DNA from 2 places in the Brachybacterium ginsengisoli genome. Region 1 is predicted to be linked to the other one. Evidence: predicted binding sites of a transcription regulator. Region 1 holds the regulator's gene; the other holds the start of a gene.
The links. The regulator HrcA, encoded in region 1, represses chaperone genes, less so after heat shock. The targets are predictions, from matches to a motif close to TTNGCACTCGNNNNNNNCGAGTGCNAA.
Positions count from the first base shown of each region.

Region 1 (3,407 bases):
GTCGCGCAGCCGTTCGCGGAGCTTCGCGAACGGACCGCGCTGGCCCTTGGAGCGACGGGTGGTCTCATCACCGCGCAGGGCGGCGAACTGGCGCAGGAGGTCCTGCTCCTCCTCGCTGAGGGACGAGGGGACGTCCACGTCGAGCACCACGCGGATGTCTCCGCGGCGCTCGCGGCGCAGCGGCGTGACGCCGAGGCCCTTCAGCGTGATCTCCTCGCCGGGCTGGGAGCCCGGGCGGATGTCCAGCTCCTGCTCGCCGTCGAAGGTGTCCAGCGGGATCGTCGCTCCGAGGGCGGCGGTGGTCATCGGCACCGCGATGGTGGTGACCAGGTCGTCGCCGTCGCGGTCGAACATCTCGTGATCGGTGACGGTGAGCTCGACGAAGAGGTCGCCCGAGGGGCCACCGGCCTCGCCGGTCTCGCCCTCGCCACGCAGCTGGATGCGGGTGCCGTTCTCCACGCCCGAGGGGATGCGCACCGTGACGGTGCGCTCGGCGGCGGTGCGGCCGTGGCCGGAGCAGCTGGTGCAGGGGCTCTCGATGACGTCGCCGTGGCCCTCGCAGGTGGGGCAGGGCGCCATGGTGACCATCTGGCCCAGCAGCGACTGGGCGACGCGCTGCACGTGGCCGGAGCCGTTGCAGGCGGTGCAGCGGGTGGGGCTGGTGCCGGGCTCGCAGCAGGAGCCGGAGCAGCGCTCGCACAGCTCCGCGGTGCGGAAGGTGACCTTCTCCTCGGTGCCGAACACGACGTCGCGCATCTCGATCCGCACCCGGCGCAGCACGTCGCCGCCGCGACGCTGGCGCGGGACGGGGCCCTGGCTGCGGCCGCGCATCCCGGAGGCTCCGGCGAACATGTCGAAGATGTCGTTGAAGTCGAAGCCGGCACCGCCGCCGCCGGGGAACCCGCCCATGCCGGGGCCGCCGCCCATGTCGTACTGGCGACGCTTGTCCGCGGTGGAGAGGGTCTCGTAGGCCTGGGAGACGCGCTTGAACTTCTCCGCGGCCTCCGGGTCCGGGTTCACATCCGGGTGGAGGGTGCGGGCGAGCTTGCGGTACGCCTTCTTGATCTCGTCGGTCGACGCATCGCGGGAGACGCCGAGCAGGTCGTAGTAGTCCTCGTTCACAGGGGTGGATTCCTTCGCGGGGAGTCGGTGTGGCCGGGCCGCGGCGGGCGGCGGGCGATGGGTGAGGCGGCGCGGGGCGGACCGGTCCGGTCCGCGGCGCTGCTATTCGAGATAGCGGCTGACGTAGCGGGCGATGGCCTGGACGGTGGAGATGCCGGTGGCGTAGTCCATGCGGCGGGGGCCGAGGATCGCCAGATGGGATCCCGAGCCGTAGCCGGCGCCGACCACCGAGGTCGAGTGCAGGGCCCGGTCCTCGAGCTCGGAGCCGATGCGCACCTCGACGGCTCCCGGGGACACGTGCATCTCGGTGAAGAGCCGCAGCAGCACCAGCTGCTCCTCGAGGACGTCCAGCAGCGGTTCGACATCGCGGGCGAAGTCCTGCGCGGAGCGGGCGATGTTCGAGGTGCCGGCCATCATGATGCGGTCCTCGGCGCGGCTGGCGGCCAGCGCAGCGAGCGTCTCGGCGACCTCGACGACCGCCGGACGCTCCACCGGAGGCAGGGACTCGAGGTACTCGCCCAGCGGTGCCGCGAGGTCGGTGACCTCACGGCCGGCGACGACGCGGTTGAGATGGTCGCGCAGCGCCACGTAGTACTCGGCCGGCCGGCCCGCGGTCACCGGGACGGTGCGCTGGTCGACGCGGCCGGACTCGAGGATCAGCACGACCAGCAGCAGCGAGTCCGCCACCTTGACCAGCTCGACGTGCCGGATCCTGGCCTGCCGACGGGCGGGGTACTGGACCATGGCGACCTGCTGGGTGAGCTGCGCGAGCAGCCGCACGGTGCGGGCCAGCAGGTCCTCGACGTCGCCGGCGTCCTCGAGCAGAGCGCGGATCGCCCGGCGCTCGGGGGCCGACAGCGGCTTGATCGTGGCCACGTGGTCCACGAAGGTGCGATAGCCCTTGTCGGTGGGCACGCGACCGGCCGAGGTGTGGGGCTGATGGATCAGCCCCTCCTCCTCGAGGGAGGACATGTCGTTGCGCACGGTCGCGGCGGAGACGCCGAGCTCGTGACGCTCCAGCAGCGACTTCGAGCCGACGGGCTCGCGGGTCGCGACATAGTCCTCGACGATCGCGCCGAGGATGTTGAGCTTGCGGGCGTCCGTCTCGCTCACCTCCTGCGCTGCGTCGTTCGAGGTCCCACCCTCCGGTGGGCCTGCCGGGCTCATGGTCCTGCGGGTCTCTGGCGGGTCCGGGGATCGTGGCGGTCCGCGGACCGCACGATCCGTGTCCCCTCAGACTGGCACTCTGCCGTGCCAAGTGCCAATCGTACGCCGCTCCGGCGTGCTGCGCCGAGAGGCGTTCGCCACGGGTGTACGGTGTCGCGCGTGCCTGCTGACTTCCCCGACCGGTACGGCCGCGACGTGCTGTCCGCCGGTCCGCCCGCCCATCATCGTCGCCGACCCGCCGCCCGGGAGGTCCCGGCGAGCAGGGACCTCGTCGTCGAGGAGGCGTCCACAGGTTTCACCGGGGCGATCACCCGTGTCGAGAAGATCGCGGGCGAGCTCGTGGTCGAGCTCGAGGACGGTCGCGGCGTGCGGCGCACCTTCCCCCTCGGCCCCGGCTTCATGATCGACGGGAAGCCGGTGGTGCTCCATCGTCCGGTCGCCGCCGTCGCGAAGGGTCCCGTGCGTCAGCGCTCCGCCTCCGGCTCCGTCTACGTCCAGGGCGCGAAGGCCCGCACAGCCCGCGCCTCCCGGATCTGGGTGGAGGGCACCCACGATGCGGAGCTGGTGCAGAAGGTCTGGGGGCACGACCTCCGCATCGAGGGCATCGTGGTCGAGCAGCTCGAGGGCGCGGACAACCTCGCCGAGCGGGTCCGAGAGTTCGGCCCCTCCCCCGGTCGCCGCCTGGGGATCCTGGTGGACCATCTCGTGAAGGGGTCCAAGGAGTCCCGCATCGCGGCCGAGGTCATGGCTCTTCCGGGCGCTCGCGGCAATGTCACCGTGCTCGGCCACCCGTACGTGGACGTGTGGCAGGCGGTCAAGCCCGCCCGCGTGGGGCTGACCGCATGGCCCCACATCCCCAAGGGGACCGACATCAAGGTGGGATCGCTCGCCGCCCTCGGCTGGCCGCATGCCGACACGGCGGACATCGGCCTGGGGTGGAAGCGGATCCTCTCCACGGTGCGCTCCTACGCGGATGTCGAGCCCACCCTCTCGGGACGCATCGAGGAGCTCATCGACTTCGTGACCGTCGACGAGGCCTGAGCGCGCCCCGCATCGCCCGGGACCCGCAGGCGTGGGGGTTATCCCCCGCACGACGCGGCGGTTCACCACGCTGTCGG
Region 1 covers NZ_CP023564.1:1,838,258-1,841,664, reverse strand. The annotation lists gene dnaJ (molecular chaperone DnaJ) at 1-1,122, opposite strand, end outside; gene hrcA (heat-inducible transcriptional repressor HrcA) at 1,225-2,235, opposite strand; gene CFK41_RS08135 (DUF3097 domain-containing protein) at 2,449-3,330, shown strand.

Region 2 (3,407 bases), 1.3 Mb from region 1:
CGTGCCCCCTCCGGGTCCACGAGACGCACCGCAGCCCAGTCCTCCATGACCACGGGCCGACCCGCCAGCGTCGCATCGCCCGAGAACCGCCGTGCCGGCACCGCGTCCCCTCCCTCCGGCAGCGACGTCGCGACGAGGTCGAGTGTCAGGACGCACCGGTTGTCCGCCCGGACGACGGGAAGGATGGCGACCTCGATGCTGCCGCCTTCGGTGACCACGGTGCGTGAGGCCACGACCCCCTCGGGGTCCCCCGGCGATGACGCGTCCTCGCTCTCCTCGGGCGTGGAGGACTGCCCGGGACCGGAATCGCCGTCAGGCTGACATGCGGCGAGCATCGGAAGCGCGGCCCCGAGCCCCAGCATGGCGAGGGTCTGTCGGCGTGACACGGCATCCATGGAGCTCCTCGGAGGTGCGGCGGAATGTCCGAAAGCGATGATCGGGTGCTTCACCTGCAGGAATGCACTCTTTCGAGTCGATCGCCCAGGGTGTCACAGTACACCGCGGGCAGGGTCGGAACGGGGCCCGGGTGCCCATCCTGGCCGGGCTCCCGGACGCCGCCGGCGTTGGCGGCGTGGGAGCAGATGGGCGGCTTCATCACTTCCCGTCGTACCGGTCGGGACTCGTTGCTTCGCCCGTGCTCCGCAATCGCACCGCTATGCCCTGCAACAGCTAGCCGAGCTCCTCGTCGATCTGTGCGTGCGAGGGTCGACGCCGGTTGCGAGCCCCCGCGGCACCGAGGACGCGCACGTCCGCAAGGGGCGTCCACCCCAGGTTTTCGTAGAGGTCGACCCCCCGTCCTGTCGCCATCAGCAGCCCCGTTTCGACGTCCTGCTCATGGGCGATGGCCAGGAGAGCACGGGTGACATAGGTGCCCAGGCCCTGTCGGCGGTGGGAGCTGGCGGTGTAGATGCGGTCCAGTACGGCGCAGCTGTCGACGATCGCCATGCGTCCCCGAGCGACGACTCGACCTTCCTGGATGACGGACAGGAGCGTCCAGCGGTCGAAGCTCTCTCGGGCGACCGTGCAGGAGTCCGGCGTGATCGGGTTCTCCACATCTTGCAGTGCCATGTCCGTGACCATGAGTCTCTCCTGGTCGCTGATCAGGTCGAGATCGCCACAGGATTCGAGGTCCGGAGGCGTCTCGTCGACAGCGGAGATGAGAGTCAGCAGGTGGTGCGGTGCGTCGGTGACGGAGGCTGATGCCCGGCGGAGCTCGTCCTCGCTCCAGCGGTACAGGATCGTCTCCGAGCCTGCGTCCCCGTCGCGCGGGCCGACGGTGTGCATGCCGCCCTCGTGGACGGCTTCATGGCCTCGGGTGCGGGCCCAGCCGTCCACCCAGAGTCGTACCAGGGTCTCGCTCAGCTGGTCATGCACTGCGATCACGTCCTCTCTGACGGTGCGACGGGTCGACCTCCCCCGGGCCCTCGGCGTCATGGGGTGCCGAGGGCCCGGGCGGCAGGCAGCGGATCAGGTTGCGGCGGACTCGATCTGCGCCGGCGCGTTGTCCACGGTGACGTCGATCCTGCGGGGCTTGGCCCTCTCACTGAGCGGGATCGTGACGCTGAGCACGCCGTTGCTGTAGCTCGCGGAGATCCGCTCGGTGTCCAGTCCCTGACCGAGGCTGAGCTGGCGCAGGAATGTCCCGCCGGTGCGCTCGCGGGTGATCCACTGTGCACCCTCGTCGGCCGGAAGGGTGCGCTCCGCGCGGATCGTCAGGAGCTGACCGTCGACGTCGACGTCGACCGATCCGGGATCGATGCCCGGAAGGTCGGCCGACAGGACGTAGTGGTCGCCGGCACGGTAGAGGTCCATCGGCATCTGCCGTGGTCCTCGACGTCCAGCATCGAGAAAAGTATGTGCGAAGCGTTCCATCTCCCGGAACGGATCGGTGGTGGCCATGGCGTCTCCTCTCTGATGTGACCCCGGGATTCCGGTGGTCGCCGACCTTGAGCCCCCTCGACTCAAGTGGCGGCAGATTAGCACTCTGCACGAGAGAGTGCCAGAGTCTGGCGCGGTGGTGCCGACTGCTGCGCGTCATCGGAGCGGGGCGGTGCTCCGTCGAGGTACCAGCGTCATGGGCAGGCGTGCCGGCGAGTCGACTCCCGCGCCCGTCTCGTCATCGATCAGGCTGATCAGCAGCTCGACCGCGGTGGCGGCCTTCAGGCGAACGTCCTGGGCGACAGTGGTCAGCTGCGGGCGCACCCAGCGGCTGACGGCCATGTCGTCGAATCCCACGAGGGATATCTGGCCGGGCACGTCGATGCCACGGTCCAGGAGCTCCCCCAGCAGCTCTGCCGCCAAGGTGTCACTCGCGGCGACCACTGCCGTAGGGCGGTCAGGTCCCAGCATGATCTGCTCGACGACGCGAGCCGCAGCTCGGGGTGCGTGATCCGCGTGTAGGGCGCGCACGGTGTCGATGCCCGCTCCTGCGGCAGCCGCGCGGAGCCCTGTGAGTCGTCGGGCCACGACGCCGTCGCCGGGAGTCATGGGGCCGACGAAGGCCAGGCGGCGATGCCCGAGCGCGATGAGGTGCTCTCCGGCTTCCACCCCACCCTGGTGATCGGCGACTCCGACCGTCCTCACGTGCTCGTCGCGAGAGTAGTTGTCGAGGAACACCAGGGGGCGCGCCTGAGTGCGCTCGAGCTCGTTGATCTCATCGGACACCGATCCGTAGACGATCAGGCCGTCTGCGCGCCAGGATCCGAGCGTCCGGGCCGTAGAGACCACGTCCGCGCTGGATGCGGTGATGAACGCGAAGCCGGCAGCGGAGACGGCCTGCTCGACGGCTCCGACCAGGATCGCGTCGTGGGGGTTCTCGAGGAGTTCGCGGCGTTCGTCCGGGTGGTGCACGACCAGGCCCAGCATTCGGGATCTGTTCGCGGCGAGGGAGCGGGCCTGAGCATCCGGGACGTACTCGAGCTCGGCGATGACCTTCCGGACGCGGGCGATGGTCGCCGACGACACCTTGTGCTCGCGGCCGTTGATGACGTTCGAGACCGTCATGCGGCTCACGCCGGCGGCTGCAGCGACGTCCCGAAGACTGCTCACTACGGCTCCTCAGCTGCTTGTCGACCGACCTACCGGTCGATGCTTGACCACCTGTACGGCGAAGCCTACTGTGACCGAGGTGGACCGGTAAACCATCACAGACCGGACCACATGAGGATGTCCCGCTCGGACGCCTCCCACGGGGGCGGGCAACGCCGCCTGCCTCCGCTGCTGATGAAGGAGCCCCGATGACCGATCGAACCGCACCCTCCCGCAGCTATGCCTCTCGCCGTGCACTGCTCGGCGGTGTCGGTCTAGCGGCGTTGTTCCCGACTCTCGCGGCGTGCGGGGGAGAAGCCCCGAGCGAGAAGGCCGCGGGCGACGTCGCCGCGAATTCCGAGGTGGACCTGCCGACGTAT
Region 2 covers NZ_CP023564.1:535,051-538,457, forward strand. The annotation lists gene CFK41_RS02350 (OmpA family protein) at 1-395, opposite strand, end outside; gene CFK41_RS02355 (GNAT family N-acetyltransferase) at 670-1,383, opposite strand; gene CFK41_RS02360 (Hsp20/alpha crystallin family protein) at 1,468-1,899, opposite strand; gene CFK41_RS02365 (LacI family DNA-binding transcriptional regulator) at 2,035-3,048, opposite strand; gene CFK41_RS02370 (extracellular solute-binding protein) at 3,237-3,407, shown strand, end outside.
Region 2: CFK41_RS02360 (Hsp20/alpha crystallin family protein) is a predicted target of HrcA. The motif match lies at 1,977-2,003, and genes of this name have one in related genera.